4 regions of the Pantoea osteomyelitidis genome follow, and region 3 is predicted to be linked to each of the others. Evidence: predicted binding sites of a transcription regulator. Region 3 holds the regulator's gene; each other region holds the start of a gene.
The links. The regulator sigma-54, encoded in region 3, starts transcription at its own class of promoters, with help from an activator protein. The targets are predictions, from matches to a motif close to GTTGGCACANNTTTCGCTNT.
Positions count from the first base shown of each region.

Region 1: glnK (P-II family nitrogen regulator) is a predicted target of sigma-54. The motif match lies at 1,272-1,291, and genes of this name have one in related genera.
Region 2: glnA (glutamate--ammonia ligase) is a predicted target of sigma-54. The motif match lies at 1,742-1,761, and genes of this name have one in related genera.
Region 4: ABU178_RS04940 (gamma-glutamyltransferase family protein) is a predicted target of sigma-54. The motif match lies at 1,318-1,337, and genes of this name have one in related genera.

Region 1 covers NZ_JBGFSN010000004.1:180,086-183,221, forward strand. Annotated here, with positions in the region: gene ABU178_RS05770 (SmdB family multidrug efflux ABC transporter permease/ATP-binding protein) at 1-1,085, shown strand, start outside; gene glnK (P-II family nitrogen regulator) at 1,344-1,682, shown strand; gene amtB (ammonium transporter AmtB) at 1,716-3,002, shown strand; gene tesB (acyl-CoA thioesterase II) at 3,075-3,136, opposite strand, start outside.
Region 2 covers NZ_JBGFSN010000001.1:13,293-16,428, reverse strand. Annotated here, with positions in the region: gene typA (ribosome-dependent GTPase TypA) at 1-1,472, opposite strand, end outside; gene glnA (glutamate--ammonia ligase) at 1,909-3,136, shown strand, end outside.
Region 3 covers NZ_JBGFSN010000003.1:154,667-157,802, reverse strand. Annotated here, with positions in the region: gene lptA (lipopolysaccharide ABC transporter substrate-binding protein LptA) at 1-19, shown strand, start outside; gene lptB (LPS export ABC transporter ATP-binding protein) at 25-750, shown strand; gene rpoN (RNA polymerase factor sigma-54) at 799-2,232, shown strand; gene hpf (ribosome hibernation promoting factor) at 2,254-2,541, shown strand; gene ptsN (PTS IIA-like nitrogen regulatory protein PtsN) at 2,718-3,136, shown strand, end outside.
Region 4 covers NZ_JBGFSN010000004.1:15,414-18,549, forward strand. Annotated here, with positions in the region: gene ABU178_RS04940 (gamma-glutamyltransferase family protein) at 1-1,281, opposite strand, end outside; gene hpxU (MurR/RpiR family transcriptional regulator HpxU) at 1,421-2,260, shown strand; gene ABU178_RS04950 (transporter substrate-binding domain-containing protein) at 2,453-3,136, shown strand, end outside.

The DNA.
Region 1 (3,136 bases), on a different contig from region 3:
GCGAGGCGAGCCGCTCGCACTATCTGGCGCGCATGGAGACCCTGCGCCTTGACGGTTTTCTGCTGCGTCCATTGCTGAGTCTGTTTACCGCCGCCATTTTGTGCGGTCTGCTGCTGCTGTTCAGCTTCTCCACGCCGGGCGTGTTTGAAGTCGGCGTGCTCTACGCTTTTATCACTTACCTGGGACGCTTAAACGAGCCGCTTATCGAACTGACCACGCAGCAGTCGATGTTGCAGCAGGCGGTGGTCGCCGGCGAGCGTATCTTTGAGCTGATTGATGCCCCGCAGCAGGGCTATGGCACGGATAACCGTCCGCTCGCCTCCGGCCGCATTGCGCTGCGCGCGCTGAGCTTCGCCTATCGCGCCGATCGTGATGTGCTGAGCGATATCAGTCTGGAGATGCCGTCGCGCAGCTTTATCGCGCTGGTCGGCCATACCGGCAGCGGTAAAAGCACGTTGGCGAACCTGCTGATGGGCTACTATCCGGTAACGCGCGGCGAGATCCTGCTTGACGATCGACCGCTCAGCCAGTTGACGCATCAGGTGCTGCGGCGCGGCGTAGCGATGGTGCAGCAGGATCCAGTGGTGCTGGCCGATTCGCTGTTCGCCAATGTGCGGCTGGGACGCGATATCAGCGAAGAGGCGGTCTGGCAGGCGCTGGAACAGGTTCAGCTTGCCAGTCTGGCGCATGCGCTGCCGGAAGGGATTCATACCCCGCTGGGCGAGCAGGGAAATAATCTGTCGGTCGGGCAGAAACAGTTGCTGGCGCTGGCACGGGTACTGGTGGATCTGCCGCAAATCCTGATCCTGGACGAAGCCACCGCCAATATTGATTCCGGTACTGAGCAGGCGATCCAGCAAACACTGCACGCTATTCGCCAGCACACTACGCTGGTGGTGATTGCGCACCGTTTATCCACCATCACGGAAGCGGATACCATCCTGGTTCTGCATCGCGGTCATGTGGTGGAGCAGGGCGATCATATGGCGCTCCTGACGCAGCAGGGCCGTTACTGGCAGATGTTTCAGCTGCAGCAGGCGGGAGATGAACTCGCCATGGGCATACCCATGACCGCAGAAGGGTGATTTGCACCTTTTCTGCGCACATTTATCAGAATATTCTGTATAAATGCACCTCTTTGACGCTGCAAGCACCAAAGAGGTGCATCGCCGTCACGCTTTTTACTCTGTTTTTGTCGTTTCCCCGCCTTTTATCAGTAAACGAGCCGCATCAGAGCTTGCCTGAACCCCGGCCTAATCGCTTTTTTTATTTATGGCACAACCTTTGCTTATATCCCTGCGTGTCCGGTACGACTTACTTATTTAATACCTGGAGGGGATCCTATGAAGCTGGTTACCGTGGTAATCAAACCGTTTAAGCTGGAGGACGTGCGTGAAGCCTTGTCCTCTATTGGCATTCAGGGACTGACTGTCACCGAAGTAAAAGGTTTTGGTCGCCAGAAAGGTCACGCAGAGCTTTACCGCGGTGCCGAGTACAGCGTGAACTTCCTGCCCAAAGTCAAAATTGATATCGCGATTGCTGACGATCAGCTGGATGAAGTGGTTGATGTTATCAGCAAAGCGGCCTACACCGGCAAAATTGGCGACGGCAAAATTTTCGTTGCGGAGTTGCAACGCGTTATCCGTATTCGTACCGGCGAGACCGACGAAGCAGCATTGTAAATTGGGCTCTGTATTGTGATGGGATGGAAAGAAATGAATAAAATACTCACCAAGTTGGGCCTGACGAGCCTGGCACTGTTACCATCGCTTGCGATGGCTGCACCTGCCGTTGCGGACAAGGCTGATAATGCATTTATGATGATTTGCACCGCTCTGGTGCTGTTTATGTCAATTCCGGGTATCGCACTGTTCTACGGCGGTTTGATTCGCGGTAAAAACGTACTCTCTATGCTGACCCAGGTAGCGGTAACTTTTTCACTGGTTTGCGTGCTGTGGATGGTTTACGGCTATTCACTGGCCTTCAGCGAAGGTAACGCTTTCTTCGGCAGTTTCCAGTGGGCGATGCTGAAAAATATCGAGCTGACGGCGGTGATGGGCTCCTTCTATCAGTACATTCACGTCGCGTTCCAGGCTTCTTTCGCCTGTATCACCGTGGGTCTGATCGTTGGTTCCATTGCAGAACGTATTCGCTTCTCTGCCGTGCTGATCTTTGTAGTGATTTGGGTCACACTGGCTTATCTGCCGATTGCGCACATGGTCTGGGCAGGCGGTTTCCTGGCGCAGGATGGCGCGCTGGACTTCGCTGGCGGTACCGTGGTGCATATCAACGCCGCGATTGCGGGCCTGGTGGGCGCTTATCTGGTAGGCAAACGTGCTGGCTTCGGTAAAGAGGCATTCAAACCGCATAACCTGCCGATGGTATTTACCGGTACGGCGATCCTTTACGTTGGCTGGTTCGGCTTTAATGCCGGTTCCGCCTCTGCGGCTAATGAAATCGCTGCGCTGGCGTTCCTGAACACCGTGATGGCGACTGCCGGCGCGGTGCTTTCCTGGACCTTCGGCGAGTGGGCGCTGCGTGGTAAGCCTTCTCTGCTGGGCGCCTGCTCAGGCTTTATTGCCGGTCTGGTTGCCATCACTCCTGCCTGTGGTTACGTGGGCGTGGGCGGTGCGCTGATTATCGGTCTGGTCGGCGGTCTGGCTGGCCTGTGGGGCGTGACGACGCTGAAGAAATGGCTGCGTGTTGATGACCCGTGCGACGTGTTCGGCGTGCATGGCGTCTGCGGTATTGTGGGCTGTATCCTGACCGGCGTATTCGCTTCCTCTTCACTGGGCGGCGTGGGTTATGCGCAAGGCGTGACCATGGGCCATCAGGTTTGGGTTCAGCTGTTCAGCTGCGGCGTCACTATCGTCTGGTCTGGCGTGGTCGCGTTCATCGGCTTCAAACTGGCAGATATGATTGTTGGCCTGCGCGTACCGGAAGATCAGGAACGCGAAGGGCTGGATGTTAACAGCCACGGCGAGAATGCTTACAACCAGTAAGCCAGCCGGGCTGCAGAAGAGCAGTGCGCTAATAAAATAAAAAAGCCGGGGGCGAAAACATCGCCCCCTTTTTTATTGCTGACGCTGACGGATGACCCCTTCCTGCACCGTCGAAGCTACCAGTACGCCATCCT
Region 2 (3,136 bases), on a different contig from region 3:
TTGGAGATCAGTACGCCGTTCTGACGCTGACCCACTTCGCCCGGACGCACGTCGTCGTAGTGGCTGAAGGTGGAGTACAGCAGACCCGTACCGGAGGTCATAGTCATGAATTCGTTACGGAAGCCGATCAGACCACGGCTTGGGATCACGTAGTCGAGACGTACGCGGCCTTTGCCATCCGGGTCCATGTTTTTCATGTCGCCTTTACGCTCGCCCATCGCCTGCATGACCGCGCCCTGATGCTGCTCTTCGATATCCAGCGTCACGTTCTCGAACGGCTCTTGTTTGCGGCCATCGATTTCGCGGAAGATAACTTTCGGACGGGAAACCGCCAGCTCAAAGCCTTCACGACGCATGTTTTCGATCAGTACGGAGAGGTGCAGCTCACCACGACCTGACACGCGGAACGCATCAGAATCTTCGGTCTCTTCCACACGCAGCGCAACGTTGTGTACCAGCTCTTTGTTCAGACGCTCAAGGATCTGACGAGAGGTCACGTACTTACCTTCTTTACCGCAGAACGGCGAGGTGTTGACGTTGAAGAACATGGTAACGGTCGGCTCATCCACGCTCAGCGCAGGCAGCGCTTCGACATTTTGCGGATCGCAAATGGTGTCGGAGATGTTCAGCTCGCCCAGACCGGTGATCGCAACGATATCGCCCGCTTCCGCCAGGTCAGTATCGATACGCTCCAGGCCCAGGTGGCCCAGCACTTTACCGACTTTACCGTTGCGGGTTTTACCTTCGCTGTCGATAACGGTAACCTGCTGGTTCGGCTTAACTTTACCGCGCTTGATGCGGCCAATGCCGATCACGCCCAGGTAGTTGTTGTAGTCCAGCTGAGAGATCTGCATCTGCAGCGGCGCGTCCGCTTCCACCTGCGGAGGAGCGACGTGGTCGACGATCGCCTGATAGAGCGCGGTCATGTCGCTGCCCATATCGGCGTGATCCAGACCGGCAATGCCCTGCAGCGCAGAAGCAAAGATAATCGGGAAGTCGAGCTGCTCATCGGTCGCGTCGAGGTTAACGAACAGGTCGAATACCTGATCCACAACCCAGTCAGGACGCGCGCCCGGACGGTCAACCTTGTTGATCACCACAATTGGCTTCAGGCCATGGGCGAAAGCTTTTTTGGTCACGAAACGCGTTTGCGGCATCGGGCCGTCCATCGCATCGACAACCAGCAGCACCGAATCCACCATGGACATGACGCGTTCTACTTCGCCGCCGAAGTCGGCGTGTCCCGGGGTATCAACGATGTTGATACGGTAGTCATTCCATTTGATGGCGGTGTTTTTCGCGAGGATGGTAATCCCACGCTCTTTCTCCAAATCGTTGGAGTCCATTACGCGCTCGGTCGCTTCGGTGCGGGCATCGAAGGTACCAGATTGTTGCAGCAGTTTGTCAACCAGGGTGGTCTTACCATGGTCAACGTGCGCGATAATGGCGATGTTACGCAAATTTTCGATCACAGCTTTGCCTCAGGCATTAGAAATAGCGCGCTATTGTACACGGATTAAGCGGAATACTGAACACGATCACAGTTTCCTCTTAAAGTTTATCGTAGTGGCGGGTTTTAGCATCAAATTCAGTGCAAGAATTGCACTGAAGCCGGATAATGCACCAAATTAGTGCTCAACTGTTCACCACCAGCACCAAATTAGTGCGTATTATCCATCGTGGTGCAGCTCACCTGTCATCTGAAGGTGCATAAAAGCGCCATTTTAGCTGATATAAAAAAGTTGGCACAGAATTCGCTTTATTACTCTTAAGCGAAAACCACAGTTGCACGACGGTTGAAACAGCTTGTCGAGATCTTGGTTCAGGGATGTACGCGCCACGTGACGCATTCCAGAAACTGAGGTTCTCTTACCACGACAACAATGACCATTTCCAGGAGAGTTGAGTATGTCCGCTGAACACGTTCTCTCGATGATGAACGAGCACGAAGTAAAGTTTGTTGACCTGCGTTTTACCGATACCAAAGGTAAAGAACAGCACGTTACTATTCCTGCGCACCAGGTTAACGCTGACTTCTTCGAAGAAGGCAAAATGTTCGATGGCTCCTCCATCGGCGGTTGGAAAGGCATTAACGAATCAGACATGGTGCTGATGCCGGACGCAACCACTGCGGTAATGGATCCGTTCTTCGAAGACCCGACGCTGATCATCCGCTGCGACATTCTTGAGCCGGGCACCATGCAGGGCTACGATCGCGACCCGCGTTCCATCGCCAAACGTGCGGAAGATTTCCTGCGTTCATCTGGCATCGCTGATACCGTCCTGTTTGGACCTGAGCCGGAATTCTTCCTGTTCGACGACATCCGTTTCGGTTCTTCCACTTCCGGCTCGCACGTTGCTATCGACGACGTTGAAGCGGCCTGGAACACCGGCAAAGAATACGAAGGCGGCAACAAAGGCCACCGTCCGGGCATCAAAGGCGGTTACTTCCCGGTTCCGCCGGTCGACTCCGCTCAGGACATCCGTTCCGCCATGTGTCTGACCATGGAGCAGATGGGCCTGGTGGTTGAAGCGCATCACCACGAAGTGGCTACCGCTGGTCAGAACGAAGTGGCTACCCGCTTCAACACCATGACCAAAAAAGCGGACGAAATTCAGATCTACAAATATGTGGTGCACAACGTTGCCCACGCGTACGGCAAAACCGCGACCTTCATGCCGAAGCCGATGTTTGGCGATAACGGTTCTGGTATGCACTGCCACATGTCACTGTCAAAAGGTGGCACTAACCTGTTCGCTGGCGACAAATATGGCGGCCTGTCTGAAACCGCGCTGTTCTACATCGGCGGCATCATCAAGCACGCTAAAGCGATCAACGCCCTGGCGAACCCGACCACCAACTCCTACAAGCGTCTGGTTCCGGGTTACGAAGCACCGGTTATGCTGGCTTACTCTGCCCGTAACCGTTCTGCATCAATCCGTATTCCGGTTGTAGCCAGCCCGAAAGCGCGTCGTATCGAAGCTCGCTTCCCGGATCCGGCTGCTAACCCGTACCTGGCGTTCACTGCGCTGCTGATGGCTGGCCTCGACGGCATCATCAACAAGATCCATCCTGGCGATGCCATGGACAAAAACCTGTATGACCTGCCGCCGGAAGAAGAAGCTGAGATTCCAA
Region 3 (3,136 bases):
CCAAAAGAAGAGTAACTGATTGCTATGGCCACTTTAATCGCAGAAAACCTGGCGAAGGCGTATAAAGGCCGTCGCGTGGTAGAAGATGTCAGCTTGCAGGTGAAATCCGGCGAAATTGTCGGTCTGCTGGGCCCCAACGGTGCGGGTAAAACCACCACGTTTTATATGGTGGTCGGTATTGTGCCGCGCGACGCGGGCCGCATCGTGATTGATAATGAAGATATCAGCATTCTGCCGCTGCATGCCCGCGCCCGCCGCGGCATCGGCTATCTGCCGCAGGAAGCCTCTATTTTCCGCCGCCTGAGCGTATACGACAACCTGATGGCAGTACTGCAGGTGCGTGACGACCTCACCGAAGAGCAGCGTCAGGATCGCGCTAATGAGCTGATGGAAGAGTTTCACATTCAGCATCTGCGCGACAGCATGGGCCAGGCGCTCTCCGGCGGGGAACGCCGCCGTGTGGAGATCGCGCGCGCACTGGCCGCCAATCCGAAATTCATCCTGCTGGATGAACCCTTCGCCGGGGTTGACCCCATTTCCGTCATTGATATCAAAAAAATTATCGAACACCTGCGCGACAGCGGGCTTGGCGTACTGATTACCGACCATAACGTCCGTGAAACGCTGGCCGTGTGCGAACGCGCCTATATCGTCAGTCAGGGCCATCTGATCGCCCACGGTACGCCGGGCGAGATCCTTGCTAATGAGCAAGTTAAGCGCGTTTATTTGGGTGAAGAGTTCAGACTCTGATAAGGTGTCGTTAACTACGAAGTTTGCTTAGGAAATTCAATCCTGATTATGAAGCAAGGTTTGCAACTCAGGCTCAGCCAACAGCTGGCGATGACCCCACAGTTGCAGCAGGCGATTCGCTTGTTGCAACTTTCCACGCTTGAACTCCAGCAGGAGCTTCAACTGGCGCTGGAAAGCAACCCGCTGCTTGAACAAGCGGAGCTTCATGAAGAAGTGGACGCGCGCGAATATCAGGAAAGCGAAGCGCTGGATACCCGGGAAGCGCTGGAGCAGAAGGATATGCCGGAAGAGCTGCCTTTGGATGCGACTTGGGATGAAATTTACACGGCGGGCACCCCCTCCGGCACCGGCACCGATTATCAGGATGACGAACTGCCGGTTTATCAGGGCGAGACCACCCAGTCGCTACAGGATTACCTGATGTGGCAAGTGGAGCTAACGCCTTTTACCGATACCGATCGCGCTATCGCTACTTCCATTGTCGATGCCATTGACGATACCGGCTATCTGACGGTGTCGTTGGAGGAGATTCGCGACAGTATCGGCAGCGAGGATCTGGCGCTGGATGAAGTGGAAGCGGTGCTAAAACGCATTCAGCGCTTCGATCCGGTCGGCGTCGGCGCGCGCGATCTGCGCGATTGCCTGCTGGTGCAGCTGTCGCAGTATCCGCCTGACACTCTGATGCTGGCGGAAGCGCGGCTGATCGTCAGCGAGCATCTGGATCTGCTGGCCAATCACGATTTTCGCAGCCTGATGCGCGTCACGCGTCTGAAAGAAGAGGTGTTGAAAAATGCGATGCTGCTGATTCAGTCGCTGGATCCCCGTCCGGGCCAGTCGGTTAACACCGGCGAACCGGAATATGTGATCCCCGACGTGCTGGTACGCAAAGTCGGCACGCGCTGGACCGTGGAGCTTAACGCCGACAGCGTGCCGCGTCTGCGCATCAATCAGCACTATGCCGCAATGGGCGGCACCACGCGTAACGACAGCGATAACCAGTTTATTCGCAGCAATCTGCAGGAAGCCAAATGGCTGATAAAGAGCCTGGAAAGCCGCAACGATACGCTGTTGAAAGTGACGCGTTGCATCGTGGAACAGCAACAGGCCTTTTTTGAACAGGGCGAAGAGTTTATGCGTCCGATGGTGCTGGCTGACATCGCCCAGGCGGTGGATATGCATGAATCGACCATTTCTCGCGTCACCACGCAGAAGTACTTACATAGCCCGCGCGGCATTTTTGAATTGAAATATTTTTTCTCCAGCCATGTGAATACTGAAAGCGGCGGCGAAGCCTCTTCCACGGCGATTCGCGCGCTGGTGAAAAAATTAATCTCAGCGGAGAATCCCGCTAAACCCTTGAGTGACAGTAAGCTCACCTCCATGTTATCTGAACAGGGAATTATGGTGGCGCGCCGTACCGTCGCTAAATATCGCGAGTCTTTATCTATCCCGCCATCGAACCAGCGCAAACAGCTGGTTTGACAGAACTGAGAAGGAAGACCTATGCAGCTGAATATCACTGGGCAACACGTTGAAATCACCGATCCACTGCGTGATTTTGTGAACAATAAATTCGCCAAACTGGAACACTATTTCGATCGAATAAATCAGGTCTATATTGTTCTGAAGGTGGAGAGAGTCACACAGGTAGCGGAAGCCACGCTACATGTCAACGGCGGCGAGCTGCACGCCACATCAGAAGCGGTAGATATGTATGCGGCCATCGACGGGCTGATCGATAAGCTCTCCCGTCAGTTGACCAGACATAAAGACAAACTGAAACAACACTAACCTTCACGCTTGCACAGAGGCCAGCCATTGCCGCTGCGCCTGGCTGACTGAATGGGGCGCGTTAACCGCCCCGTTTTGTCATTTGTGCAAGCGCCAACAGGCCTTTGCTTTTCCTGCCGTAAGGCGCGTAAAGTGGAAGTTCCTCGCGGCCTGGTGAACATGCAAGTGAAACGATGATGAACAACGATCTGACACTGGAACTGAGCACAGTACTTACGCCGGACTGTACGCGCAGCAGCGTGCACTGCCAGAGTAAAAAACGCGCGCTGGAGATTATCAGCGAACTGGCAGCAAAACAGCTCAACCTGCCTCATCAGACAATCTTTGACGCGGTCCTGACCCGTGAGCGCATGGGGAGCACCGGTATCGGCAACGGCATCGCCATACCGCATGGCAAGCTGGAAGAAGATACGCTGCGTGCGGTGGGCGTCTTTATCAGTCTCGATCAGCCTATCGCCTTCGATGCGGTGGACAATCAGCCTGTCGATCTGCTTTTTGCCCTGCTGGTTCCCGCAGACCAGTGCAAAACCCACCTGCATACGCTGTCGCTGGTGGCGAAACGTCTGGCGGATAAAACAGTTTGTCGCCGCCTGCG
Region 4 (3,136 bases), on a different contig from region 3:
ACCGTCGCCGCCCATCGAGCCATAAACCATGGTACGGCCATCTTTCAGGCGCGCGGCGGCAGGGTTAAGGGTATGAAAAGGCTGCTTGCCGGGCGCCAGCGCCAGCAGATGATCGGGTTGCAGGCTGAAAGCGGCGCCGCGGTTCTGCCAGGTAATGCCGGTATCGGGCAGCACCACGCCGCTGCCGAATTCATGGTAGATACTCTGGATAAAGGAAACCGCCAGCCCGCTGCTGTCCATCACGCCCATCCAGACGGTATCGCCCGGCCCGCGCCCGGTGCCCCAGGGGGCGGCTTGATCTTCGTTAATCTCACTGGCGAGCATGGCGAGATGTTGCGGCGTCAACAGCTCTTGTAAATCGGTCTCAATATGGCGCGGATCGGTGATGTGGCGATCGCGCAGCGCGAACGCCTTTTTCGTCGCCTCGACAATGCGATGCACGGTCTGCGCCTCATCGGCATTCGCCATATCCAGCTGGTCGGTAATGCCGAGGATCGCCAGCGAGACCAGCCCCTGCGTTGGCGGCGTCATGTTGTAAATGTCACCTTCGCTGTGGGCGACATGCAGCGGCGTACAGCGTCGCGCGCGCTGCTGCTGTAAATCTTCCAGCGTGATCGGCATACCGAGCGCCGACATCTCACGCGCCAGCTTGTGCGCCAGATCGCCACGGTAAAAACTCTCCAGTCCCTGTTCCGTCAGCTGGCTCAGGGTATTGGCCAGCGCCGGTTGAGTGAATCGGCTGCCGGGCTGCGGCACCTCGCCGTCGGGCATAAAGGTGGCGGCAAAACCGGGCCGATCGCGCAGCTCATGCTTTTTGGCGGCGGTGGCGGCGGATTGCGAGGCGGTAACCGGAATGCCGTCGGCCGCATAGCGGATAGCATCGCGCAGCAGACGCGCCAGTGGCAACGCTGTGCCACCCAGTTCCTGCGACAGCCGCAACGCTTCTGCCCAGCCGCTCACGGTGCCCGCGACGGTCAGCGCCGCTTTGGGTCCGCGATGAGGAATATGCGTTTCACCATGATAGAAATCGAAGTGGGCCAGCGAGCCTGCTGCGCCGCTGGCGTCGATGGCGATGGGATCGCCCTGCGGCGGCACCACCAGCCAGAAACCGTCGCCGCCCAGGCCATTCATATGGGGATAGACCACGGCGATAGTGGCAGCGGCGGCGACCATCGCTTCCAGCGCATTGCCGCCTTCACGCAGTACCGCCAGTGCGCTCTCACTGGCCAGATGGTGGGGAGTGACCGCCATGCCCAGCGGCGCCATATTGCTTTGTATCATTCTTCGCTCATTCTTTTCAGGGTATCTGGAGGAAATTAAGCAAGAGCTGTTCCAGTTTTGTCTGTTTAACCCTGGCTGCTGCGCGAACCTGGATCAATTTATGCTAGCTTGTGCTGAAACAAAAGTTACAGGAACCGTGATGAAACAGCTTGATGAAAGGCTCAGAAGCCATTATCCCCAACTCTCGCCTCAGGAGCAGCGCATCGCCGACTTTGTGTTTGATCACTTTGACGACCTTATCAGCTACAACAGCGCCGAGCTGGCACGCCTGAGCGGCGTCTCCAAGGCGACGGTGAGCCGGCTGTTTAAGCGGCTCGGCTATGAAAAATATAAAGATATGCGTGAGGAGCTGCGCACCCTGCGTCAGAGCGGTATGCCGCTCACCGATAACCGCGATGCGGTGCAGGGCAACACGCTGCTTTCAAGGCATTACAAGCAGGAGATGGCGAACCTGACGCAGTGGGTCAACAGCATCGATCCGCAACAGTTCGGCGAGGTGATCCAGGTGCTGTCGCAGGCTAAACGTATCTTTATCATCGGCATGCGTAATTCCTGGCCGGTGGCGCTGCACCTGCGTCAGCAGCTGTTGCAGGTGCGTCAGCAAGTGCACATTCTGCCGCAACCCGGCCAGACGCTGGCAGAAGAGTTGGTGGATATCACCCCGGAAGATATGGTGGTCGTGATCGCTTTTCGCCGCCGTCCGCGCATTATCCGCCCGCTGATGCAGCAGCTACAAAGCGACAATATCCCGCTGTTGACGCTGTGCGAGCCACAGGCGCAGAGCATCATCGCGCTGGCGCGCTGGCAGTTCTGCGCGCCGCTCGACAGCGTTTCAGCCTTCGACAGCTACGCCGGCGCGATGAGCCTGATCAATCTGTTGGCCAATGCGCTGCTGCACGAGATGTTGTCGCAGGGGCGTCAGCGTATCCACCAGATTGCCGATCTTTATCAGCAGTTGGACGAGCTGGAACACCGCTAAGGGGCACCATTTTGGTGCCTTGCCTCGTTTTGGTTCACTCGCGCCTCGCCACATACCGCCGCCGTTTCCCGCTTTTTTCAGATTAACCTGTGCGGCGAAAGGATATTTTTTCTGACGCTGCGATTGGCACATTAGTTGCAGAAAGGGTTGTTAAGAATCTTTCGTTTCACATTAACTTCTCCGGGGTGCAGAATGAAAAAGGTCGTGATGGCAGTGGTGAGTGCAGCACTGATGATGGCGCAGGCGGGCAGTGCGCTGGCGGATCAGCTGCAAGATATTCAGAAGCGTGGCGTGATCCGCGTGGCTGTGCCGCAGGACTTCCCGCCGTTTGGCTCGGTGGGCACTGACCTGCAGCCGCAGGGTTATGATATCGATATGGCGAAATACCTCGCCAAACAGATGAAACTTAAGTTGCAGCTGGTGCCGGTAACCAGTGCCAACCGCGTGCCTTATCTACAAACCGACAAAGTGGATCTGGTGATCTCCAGCATGGGGAAAAACGCCGAGCGTGAAAAAGTGATCGATTTCAGCCGCGCTTACGCGCCTTTCTTTCTTGGCGTGTTCGGTCCAAAAGGCGAGACGCTGAAAGACGCGGCGGCGCTGAGCGGCAAATCGGTCGGCGTGACGCGCGGCGCGGTAGAAGATATGGTGCTGAGCCAGATCGCGCCGAAAGATGCGCAGGTAAAACGTTATGAAGATAACAACACCACGCTCTCCGCTTATCTTTCCGGCCAGGTGGAATATGTCGCCACCGGCAATCTGGTGGTAGCGGCTATCGCGCGCCAGAACCCGCAAAAAGCGCCGGTCGCTCAGTTTATGCTGAAAGATTCTCCCTGCTTTATCGGCCTTAAGAAAAACGAACCGGCGCTGAAAGAG